Regions from separate parts of the Paenibacillus sp. PK4536 genome, predicted to be linked through region 1. Evidence: riboswitches for the same ligand, from Rfam matches in the RefSeq annotation. Region 1 holds a riboswitch; each other region holds the start of a gene.
What was found. A riboswitch is a leader RNA that binds a small molecule or an ion and turns the genes downstream of it on or off. The one in region 1 is predicted to bind S-adenosylmethionine.
Positions count from the first base shown of each region.

Region 1 (3,291 bases):
AAGTGTTCCGAGTCCTCCAGCACCAATCATTCCTGCCATCGCTGTATTTGATACTAGAGCAACAACAGTCACTGTCAATCCAGCAAGTAGTCCTGGCATAGCTTCGCGTACAAGTACACGTGTGACGATCTGCCAGAGAGAAGCTCCCATAGCATTGGCTGCTTCAATCACGCCACGATCTACTTCGCGCAGTGCTGTCTCCACCAATCTGGCAAAAAACGGGGCAGCGGCAATGACTAACGGTGGAATCGTTCCCAGTACTCCGATTGTTGTACCTACTAGAATTTGCGTTAATGGTAATATGGCTACGATCAAAATGATAAACGGAACCGAGCGCAAAATATTAACGATAAATGCAATCACCGCATAGAAATAACGTACCCATGCTACCGTAGAACGTCCTGTAATAAATAGTAATATACCTAGAGGCAATCCTAAAATTAAAGTAAATAACCCGGAAGCACCTACCATTTTGAGTGTATCTAGCGTTGCTGTACCGAATTCATTCCAATCGATTTGTGAAAAATCCAATTCACCCATCAGTTGATCACCTCCACATCCAGACCTTCAGCAGTCAATCCATCGAGTGTACGCTTAATGTCTCCTTCTGTTCCTTCAAAGCGAACAATCAGTTGTCCATAAGGTACATTTTTTAATGTTGAAATCGTTCCTTGCAAAATAGCAAAATCGACACCTGTGTGACGTACCGTTTGCGAAAGAATCGATTGATACGTTTTGTCACCTAAAAATGAAACTTTAACAGTTAAAGAATTGGGAACATTTGGTGCTGTCCAAGATGTGTTCAATAGTTCAGCATTATTGGATTCATTTAAAATAAAATCACGTGTCACTTCATGCTGTGGCTTCAAAAAAACGTCAGTGACAGGACCCTGTTCTACAATCCCACCACGATGAATAACAGCTACTTTATCGCAGATGCTCTGAATCACATGCATTTCATGTGTAATCAAAATGATTGTTAAATTAAACCGCTCATTGATATCAACTAACAATTTGAGAATCGAATTGGTGGTCTGAGGATCAAGTGCCGAAGTAGCTTCATCACAAAGTAATACATCAGGGTCACTTGCTAGTGAACGGGCAATTCCTACACGTTGTTTCTGTCCGCCAGATAATTGCGCAGGATATTTATTTGCATGATTCTCAAGTCCAACCAGAGCTAATAATTCTTTCACTTTTTCTTTAATTTTACGTTCTGGTGTTTTGACCAAGCGTAAAGGAAAAGCGATATTCTCATACACCGTTGCCGAAGATAATAGATTGAAATGCTGAAAAATCATTCCTATTTTACGTCGTCTCACTTGCAACCGTGCTTTGTTAAGCTTGGTCATATCAACGCCATCGATCCATACTTCACCGGAAGTTGGACGTTCGAGTAAGTTGATACATCGGATTAACGTACTTTTACCTGCACCCGAATGTCCAATCACACCGAAAATCTCACCTTTTTCGATCTTCAAATCGATACCGCTTAACGCAGGACTTAGATTTTTACCTTTGCCATACGTTTTAGTTATATTTTTTAACTCAATCACAGATGGGTGCTCCTTCCTTCTATCTCTTCATTCCTCAAGCGATATTACATTAATCATATATAAACCATCGAATAAGTCGGATATATTTTCATTATAATATATGTCGGTATTCGCTTCTCTCTTCTTTATACAAAAAAAGAACCCTTTCGCAGAAAAGGGTTCTCTATTATTAGAGATACTTCCTTCTCATCTGCCAAAATCACATTGCATTGACTGCACATGCCATTTTGAAGGAATTAGCACCATGACATTTTGGAAAATAGATTGCTACATTCACTGCAATCTATTTTCTAAAATCGGTTGCCGGGTTTCATCGGGCCAGTCCCTCCACCACTCTCGATAAGAAAATATGAAAAATTCGAATGAAAATGAAAATCTTTTCTCAGTATATTGAACTTCACACGCTTTGTCAAAGCAAAAATAAACATTTCCTAAGGAAATTAGAAATATTTTATTATTTAATAAAGTCGTTATACACAATCAGTATTGATTTTAAAGTATCCAGAAGCATATTAATAGTGTTGCTTTTATAGATCCTGTCCTATTTTACCACGTGTACCACGGCTTAATTGCCACACCCGTACACTCATATAACATAACACACCGAACAAAATCTGAATCAATAGCGTATGCAACATACTGGAGAAGAAATACCATTCAGGTACTTTCATCGTTACAATATTCAACATTCCGCTTAGAATCTGCATAATAATAAAGACGATAGCTGTTACACCTAGCTTACGAATACCCGGATTATACGGATGACGACGGTAAGCATAGTGTGCTAGAACCGCAATTACGATTAACAGACTATATGCTGCTACACGATGGAAAAAGGCTACAGCTACCCCGCCGGATAATTCCGGTAAGATTGAACCGTTACACAGTAGTACTCCTGAACAACCACCTCTAGAATCGGTATGAGTTACAAAAGCGCCTGTATACACTACCATATACGTATAGATCGTAGCAAACCACGTCAGATTACGCATCCCTTTACTCACCGGTGGTTCATCAGGAATCGGTAAATCTCCTTTTTGCTGATCCATCCGTCTTGCTCCAAGTGCCATCATCGACGAACTTGCAAAAGCAATCATCGCAAATCCAAAGTGGAGCGCCATAATAGGAGCAGATTGTGAGAATACAACAGCCAATGCGCCCATTACTGCTTGAACTAACACAAATAGTAATGTTAATGATGCATATACTTTAAGCTCACGATGCTTATTAAAAAAGATAAATCCGATAAAAGAAAATAATGCTGTTAAGCCCGCCAAAGCACTAATTGCCCGATGCGAATACTCGATAAGTGAAGAAATCGTATACGCTGGTACAAATTTGCCATGACATAGCGGCCATTCTGTTCCGCAACCGAGCCCTGAACCTGATTTCGTTACTACAAGTCCCCCCATTGTTGCTAAAAACATAACAACACAGGTGACAAAGCTCAACCATTTTAGATGTGTAGTTGTTATTCTGAACTTTCTTGCCATTTAGAGAATCACCCGCTATTTTATAATAGTGACATTGTTTATAGTCACTATCTATTATAACGAATCACCAGTAATTACTACCGCATCCTTTGTGACAAAAAATGATCAATATCTACACAATACTATGTAACTAACTTTTATAGATATAATGTGTTCTATCTAAGATAGAATTATAGACTATTCATGTTATTTTACTTGATGAGATGCTTGGAAGTATTTCCACTATATCCTTCTTGAGCAAT
Region 1 covers NZ_CP126313.1:190,893-194,183, forward strand. Annotated here, with positions in the region: gene PO903_RS00925 (methionine ABC transporter permease) at 1-540, opposite strand, end outside; gene PO903_RS00930 (methionine ABC transporter ATP-binding protein) at 540-1,556, opposite strand; SAM riboswitch class I at 1,740-1,902, opposite strand; gene PO903_RS00935 (COX15/CtaA family protein) at 2,084-3,049, opposite strand; gene PO903_RS00940 (DUF3139 domain-containing protein) at 3,241-3,291, opposite strand, start outside.

Region 2 (3,291 bases), 2.5 Mb from region 1:
AGATGATCTCCCTGACCGAACAGCGCAAAGATCGTTTGCAAAGCAGCCATACCGGAACTACAGGCAAATCCTGCATCTGCTGATTCTAATGCTGCTGCGGCTTGTTCAAGTACAGCGCGAGTTGGATTGGTTGTACGAATATAATCAAAGCCTGTACTTTTACCAAGAGCGGGATGACGGAATGCGGTCGATTGATAAATAGGAAAATTAATCGCTCCGGTTGTCGGTTCATTGATAGAACCGATCTGTGCCAATCTGCTTTCAATGTTAAGAGTTCGTTCGCTTGAATGATGATCCGTCATACTATAATTCCTCCTCTGGAATAACAATCGATTGGGTTTATCACAAATTTAGATACAGTAATTACCAGCTTCAGCTTTAGCACTTTCCAAATCATACGGTGTTTCTTGGTATACATAATAATTCAGCCAGTTGGAAAATAATAAGTTCGCATGTGCACGCCATGTGGATGGTGGTGTACGCGATGGATCATTATTTGGAAAATAATTTTTCGGTGGTGCGACATCCATTCCTTTGGCGATATCACGTTCATATTCCCATTTCAGTGACAATGAATCATATTCCGAATGCCCTGTCACAAAAATTTGACTGCCGTCTTTAGTTGCCGCTAGATATACGCCAGCTTCTTCTGATTCTGATAAGATTTCTAATTCAGGAATCTTGGCAATATCTCCATGACGTACTTCGGTATGACGAGAATGAGGCGCAAAGTATAACTCATCAAATCCTCGTAGTAATTTTACATTTTCTTTATTTAAAGTGTGTGGAAATACACCAAAACATTTTTCTTCCAAATCTACTTTAGGTACGCCGAAATGATGATAAAGACCTGCTTGTGAAGCCCAACAGATATGCATGGTTGAAGTGACGTTCTTTTTACTCCAATCAAAAATATCTTGAATCTCTTCCCAATAATTCACATCTTCAAAATCCATCGTTTCTACAGGAGCACCCGTCACGACCAGACCATCAAAACGAAGATGTTTGACTTCTTCAAACGTTTTATAAAATAAGTTCAAATATTCAGTAGATGTATTCTTCGATGTATGCGATTGCGCATGTAATAAATAAATATCGATTTGAAGCGGACTATTTCCTAGCAAGCGCAATAATTGGGTTTCGGTTGTTTCTTTCGTAGGCATTAGATTTAAAATAGCAATCCGTAATGGACGAATATCCTGTTGAAAAGCTTGACTGTCGTCCATGACGAAAATATTTTCACCTGTTAATACTTCTTTGGCGGGTAAGCTATCCGGAATCTTAATTGGCATCTTCATTCACTCCTTGGATGTGTGTATTTCTTATCATTCAGGAGAAAGCTTCATTATGCGTATATACAAAAATGACCTTTCTCCTGATACTTGAGAAAGGTCATTTGCGATATTGTCGCGTATATAATAGACGCCTCTCTCATCTGTCAGCAGATATTAAGTCTAAAATAATGCTCTCAAACTTATATCTCTGCAAGAATTAGCACCGTGCGGTCATACCGCCGGTTGCCGGGTTTCATCGGGCTAGTCCCTCCACCTGCTCTTGATAAGATTTGCTTATTCAATTTGTAATTACATTAATTCAATACTTTTCTTATACCATAATTTATACTATTCTACCGTCTGTCGTCAAGTGCTGTCAAAAATGTCTTGTTTTGAACCGATAAATAGGTTGTTGGTAACTGTATTGGTTGATTTCCAAGCAGGATTCTTATTTAAGCTTGAAAGGCTTCCATGACCACGGTATACTTAACAAGTATTTGACGTTTTTTCATAGTTTTCATAAATATATAGATAACAAAGAGGTGAATTTCAAAATGGAAGGCGACCCGAGGCCCAGTTGGCAGCAGGACGGATGGACAAATTGCAGGAAACAAACGACAACCATAGGGCACTTGAGTAACGCGCCATTATTGAAAAATCTTCTCCGTTTTTCATAAATTATAGCGAAGCTTTGTAAATAAGTGTGCGGTTGCCGCTTCTTTCCCTGCTCATTTCATAATAAAGGGGTAGAACACAATGAAAGTTCGGCACGTCAATGCTGGAGCATTCACTCCAGTAGAAAATATTACCGACACACTGATTGCACCTGAAGAAGGATTTTATTGGATCGATGCAGATTTGGAAGATTTGATTGAATTACAACCGCTCTTTATGCTCCATGATCTGGCTGTAGAAGATTGTCTAAGTGAAGAAGAACAACGCCCGAAGATCGAGATTTATGAAAGTCATTACTTTATTGTCGTGAACAGTATTCGTTTTGATAACGAAGAGATTTTTTTGCGCGCCTTGAATATTTTTCTAGGACGGCATTATATTATTACAGTCACCAAGCAGAAAATTAATGAGTTACGTGTACTCAAACCTATTTTATGGGAAGAAGAAGTGAGTCGCGCCGATAAATTTATGTATTTATTAGTCGATCTGGTGGTTGATAATTACTTCGCTGTTGGTGATCGGATTGAAGATCAGATCGAACTGTTGGAAGAAAATATATTGATGCATACCAAAAAGTCGCATTTGAATGAAATTATTGGTCTACGTGGAGAAATTCTATGGCTCAAGCGTGTATTGGGACCACAGCGTGAAGTAATCAATACATTGAACAAAAAAGACTTACGCTTAATTGACGATCAATTGCAAAAATATTTCAGTGACGTATACGAAAATGCTGTCAAAGTCTCTGAGATGTTCGATACGTTCCGCGATCTGATGGGTAACTTACGAGAAGCTTATCAGTCCAGTATTTCGAATCGAGCGAATGAAATTATGCGTGTCTTTACAGCTATTACAACGATATTTATGCCATTGACTGTGATTACCGGTATTTATGGGATGAACTTTGAAGATATGCCTGAATTACATTGGCGCTTCGGTTATCCGCTCGTTATCGGGATTATGATCACGTTAGGTCTAACGATGTTTTTCACCTTCCGCAAAAAAGATTGGATCTGAAAAGATTAAAGCTGCCCTTATTCATCGTCATGTGATGAAAAAGGACAGCTTTTTTTGATTGTACTGGGTCGCGCTTATGGTGCCAAGCGCGGGTTGTAAGATATTTTGCTGGCGCAAAAATCACTTTCTCATTTTATGGGTCGCGCTTATGGTGCCAAGCGCTGGTTGTAAGATATTTTGCTGGCGCAAAAATCATTTTTTGATTGTACTTGGTCGCGCTTATGGTGCCAAGCGCGGGACTAAGGAAGTTGCATCCAGCGGATCATTGTTTCTAGGTTAAGTCCGTCCAGTCCTGGCACTGTGAAGTGTGCGCTATCGATTCGAG
Region 2 covers NZ_CP126313.1:2,708,056-2,711,346, reverse strand. Annotated here, with positions in the region: gene PO903_RS12170 (aminotransferase class I/II-fold pyridoxal phosphate-dependent enzyme) at 1-302, opposite strand, end outside; gene metA (homoserine O-acetyltransferase MetA) at 351-1,292, opposite strand; SAM riboswitch class I at 1,429-1,564, opposite strand; gene corA (magnesium/cobalt transporter CorA) at 2,031-2,966, shown strand; gene PO903_RS12155 (HAD-IA family hydrolase) at 3,206-3,291, opposite strand, start outside.
Region 2: another riboswitch for S-adenosylmethionine. It lies ahead of metA (homoserine O-acetyltransferase MetA); the one in region 1 lies ahead of PO903_RS00930 (methionine ABC transporter ATP-binding protein).

Region 3 (3,291 bases), 490 kb from region 1:
CTTGCTCTACATCGTATAAAAGAGTCTCACATGCTTGAGAAGGTTCATAACTTAACGATCCACTGAGCGTATATGTCACCCAATCACTAATACTTGTCAAACGATGTAACCGTTGATACTGCTCTGAACGGCGTTCGCGTAACCCAACTAATTTCATCGCTGAAAATAAAGCAGATGGTGTTCTTCCTGTTCTATGATAAATAGACGATAGATCTGTATACTGTTCTTCCCACTCTCGTCCACGGTTATCAATATTCGGTAATCCTAAATACGATTCTCCTGCTTCGTCGATCAATACAATCCCTTGACGTTGACTAGTCGAAGTAATCGCTGTGATATGAATATCAGGTACTCTAGATAATGCTACCTTCGTCAACCCGGCAATCTGTTCCCACAATACTTCAGGTACAAAGTGACGTGCATCTGGATACTGTTCATCATTGTGATAGACAATATCAGCACGTTCAATCGATAATACGTTCCCATTGATATCAACAACGGCTACACGGGCATTACCTGTACCAATATCAAAGACTAGATAAGCTTGTTGTGTCATTGTTCATATCCTCCAAGATCGCTTTATTGTAGAGCACTTTCACATCGGTCTGATGATGTTCAAACCAATCAATTAACGCGGTATTCATAATCTCTACATGATGATCTTCTACTTCATAAGTAGCACCTGCTAGATGCGGAATGGCTAATACATTCGGCAATGAAATCAATTCATAATCTTTAGGAAGTGGTGGTTCTTGATCAAATACATCAATAATCGCTCCACGAATCTGATTCTGTTGTAACCGTTCAACCAGTGCATCATGATCTACCACAATCGAACGAGCCGTATTTACAAAAATAGCGTCGCTTTTCATCGATTGTAATAATGTCTTATCGATCAATCCTTTGGTATCTTCAGTGACTGGTAAATGAATTGATATGATATCGCTGGTTGCAAATAACTCCTCTAACGATACTTTCTGATCACGTGGATCCGGGCTTTTCACATAAGGATCGTAATAACGAATATCACAAGGAAAGCTACGTAGAATACCTGCGGTACGCTGAGCTACAGCTCCAAAACCGACCATACCTATGGTTTTCCCTGCTAGTTCATTACCTTTGAATTTGAGATAAGCGGTTAAACTGCCACTTTGCCATTGCTTGTCTTCCAACCATTGGCTGGATGGAATAATACGCCGTAGAAAAGTAATCAGACTGCCTACAACCATTTCTGCTACAGCCTGTGCATTACGTGCAGGCGTATAAAAGACTGGAATACGGCGATGGGTGGCAACAGGAACATCTACATTGGAAGGTGTTCCACGGCAGACACCAATAAATTGTAGATTGGGTACCGATTGAATAACTTTTTCAGTTACCAGATCAAGTTCTGCAATCAGTCCATCTGCTTGTGTTTCTTGTAATAAAGAAATTAATTCGTCTTCTTGATAGGCTTGTCCATGATCTTTCCAACAACGATAGATGACTTCTCTAAAAGTATCCGCGAGTTGCTGACGACCTTGTTCGTTATAAGGGGCAGTAATTAATATTTTCATTATTGAATCTCCTTTGGTACACTTAGGTGCAGTGTTATTTAAGTGAAGCTTTAAAGTAAGAAAGTATGAACTTATAGCATGTTCTCCTTTTGATCCAAATGGAAGGATCATATGAGATATAGATATGATGAGTAAAAGGATAAAATATAAAAAAACCTCTTTCCCAAATCAAGGAAAGAGGTTATCTAAATATTCACTATACTGTTGTATATCTACAAACAGCTAATGCAATAATTCATCCTGCTTTCCTATCTCCCAAGCGATTCAAGCTTGCTGGAATTGGCACGTTTTTGCCGAGGTTTCGTAGGGCCAGTCCCTCCACCTCTCTGGATAGAAAATCTAATGTATGCAGTTGTCGAAAAAACTTGCAAATCAGGATCAGACACGATAAGGTATAAAACATCTAATTTTGTCGAATTCGAAATAATTTTCTTAATTCTAATTAAACCTAGTAAAAAAGTCAACATTAAATCTAAAATTTGATTTATGATAAACACAACATGTACACATCGTATGTATAATTTAAATTGTTTGATGTATTTTGAAAGGAGCTTGGTATATGTCTACTTATATTGATCAACAAGATGGGCTATTTCCTTCTGTCTGCTCACTCGATTGTCCCGATCAATGCGGACTGCTTGTTCATAAAGAAAAGGGTAAAATCGTCAAAATTGCAGGCGATCCTAATCATCCTGTTACTAAAGGCAATATCTGCAATAAAGTTCGCAATATGGCTGAACGTATCTATGATACGAAGCGCCTGACGACTCCGCTTAAACGTGTTGGGGCTAAAGGAGAAGGATCATTTGAGCCTATTTCGTGGGAAGAAGCTATCTCTACCATTACATCGAATTGGAAACAAATGATTGCTACATCAGGTCCTGAAAGTATTCTTCCTTACAGTTTCTACGGAAATATGGGCAATCTGTCAGCAGAAGGTATGGATCGTCGCTTTTTCCATCATATGGGTGCCAGTCTACTAGAACGTACGATTTGTACAGCTGCCGGTTCAGCAGGATATAAATATACAATGGGTGGCAGTATCGGTACCGATCCAGAAGATACTGTAGATACACAGCTTTTTATTTTCTGGGGGATCAATGCAGTAAGTACCAATATGCATCAAGTCACTTTAGCTCAACAAGCTCGCAAAAAAGGTGCTAAAGTGATTGTTATCGATGTTCACAAAAATCAAACCGGTCGATCAGCAGATTGGTTTATCCCTATTTTGCCGGGGACGGATAGTGCACTTGCTCTAGGCATGATGCATATTTTATTTGCCGAACATAAAGTAGACCAAGCTTTTATGGAGCAATATACCGTAGGGCATGAACAACTTCGTGAGCATGTGAAACAATACGATCCAGCCACAGTATCTGCGATTACAGGCGTACCTGTCGATGATCTGTATCGTTTAACACGTATGTATGGAGATGCCAGCCCTGCTCTAATTCGCATCGGAAATGGATTACAACATCATGACAATGGTGGTATGAATGTACGTACCATTACGTGTCTGCCTGCGATTACAGGGCAATGGTTAGTACGTGGCGGTGGTGCAATCAAATCCAATACATTCCAGCTTAGCTTTAACGAAGAAGCATTACAGCGTCCAGACTTGCTCATCAATCGCAATACACGCTCTTTCAATATGAACCAATTGGGTCGTGTATTATTAGAAGAATCTGAACCTGTACAGTCTCTGTATGTGTATAATTCGAATCCTGCTGTTGTC
Region 3 covers NZ_CP126313.1:4,742,922-4,746,212, forward strand. Annotated here, with positions in the region: gene PO903_RS21015 (FGGY-family carbohydrate kinase) at 1-556, opposite strand, end outside; gene PO903_RS21020 (2-hydroxyacid dehydrogenase) at 528-1,556, opposite strand; SAM riboswitch class I at 1,802-1,893, opposite strand; gene PO903_RS21025 (molybdopterin oxidoreductase family protein) at 2,116-3,291, shown strand, end outside.
Region 3: another riboswitch for S-adenosylmethionine. It lies ahead of PO903_RS21020 (2-hydroxyacid dehydrogenase); the one in region 1 lies ahead of PO903_RS00930 (methionine ABC transporter ATP-binding protein).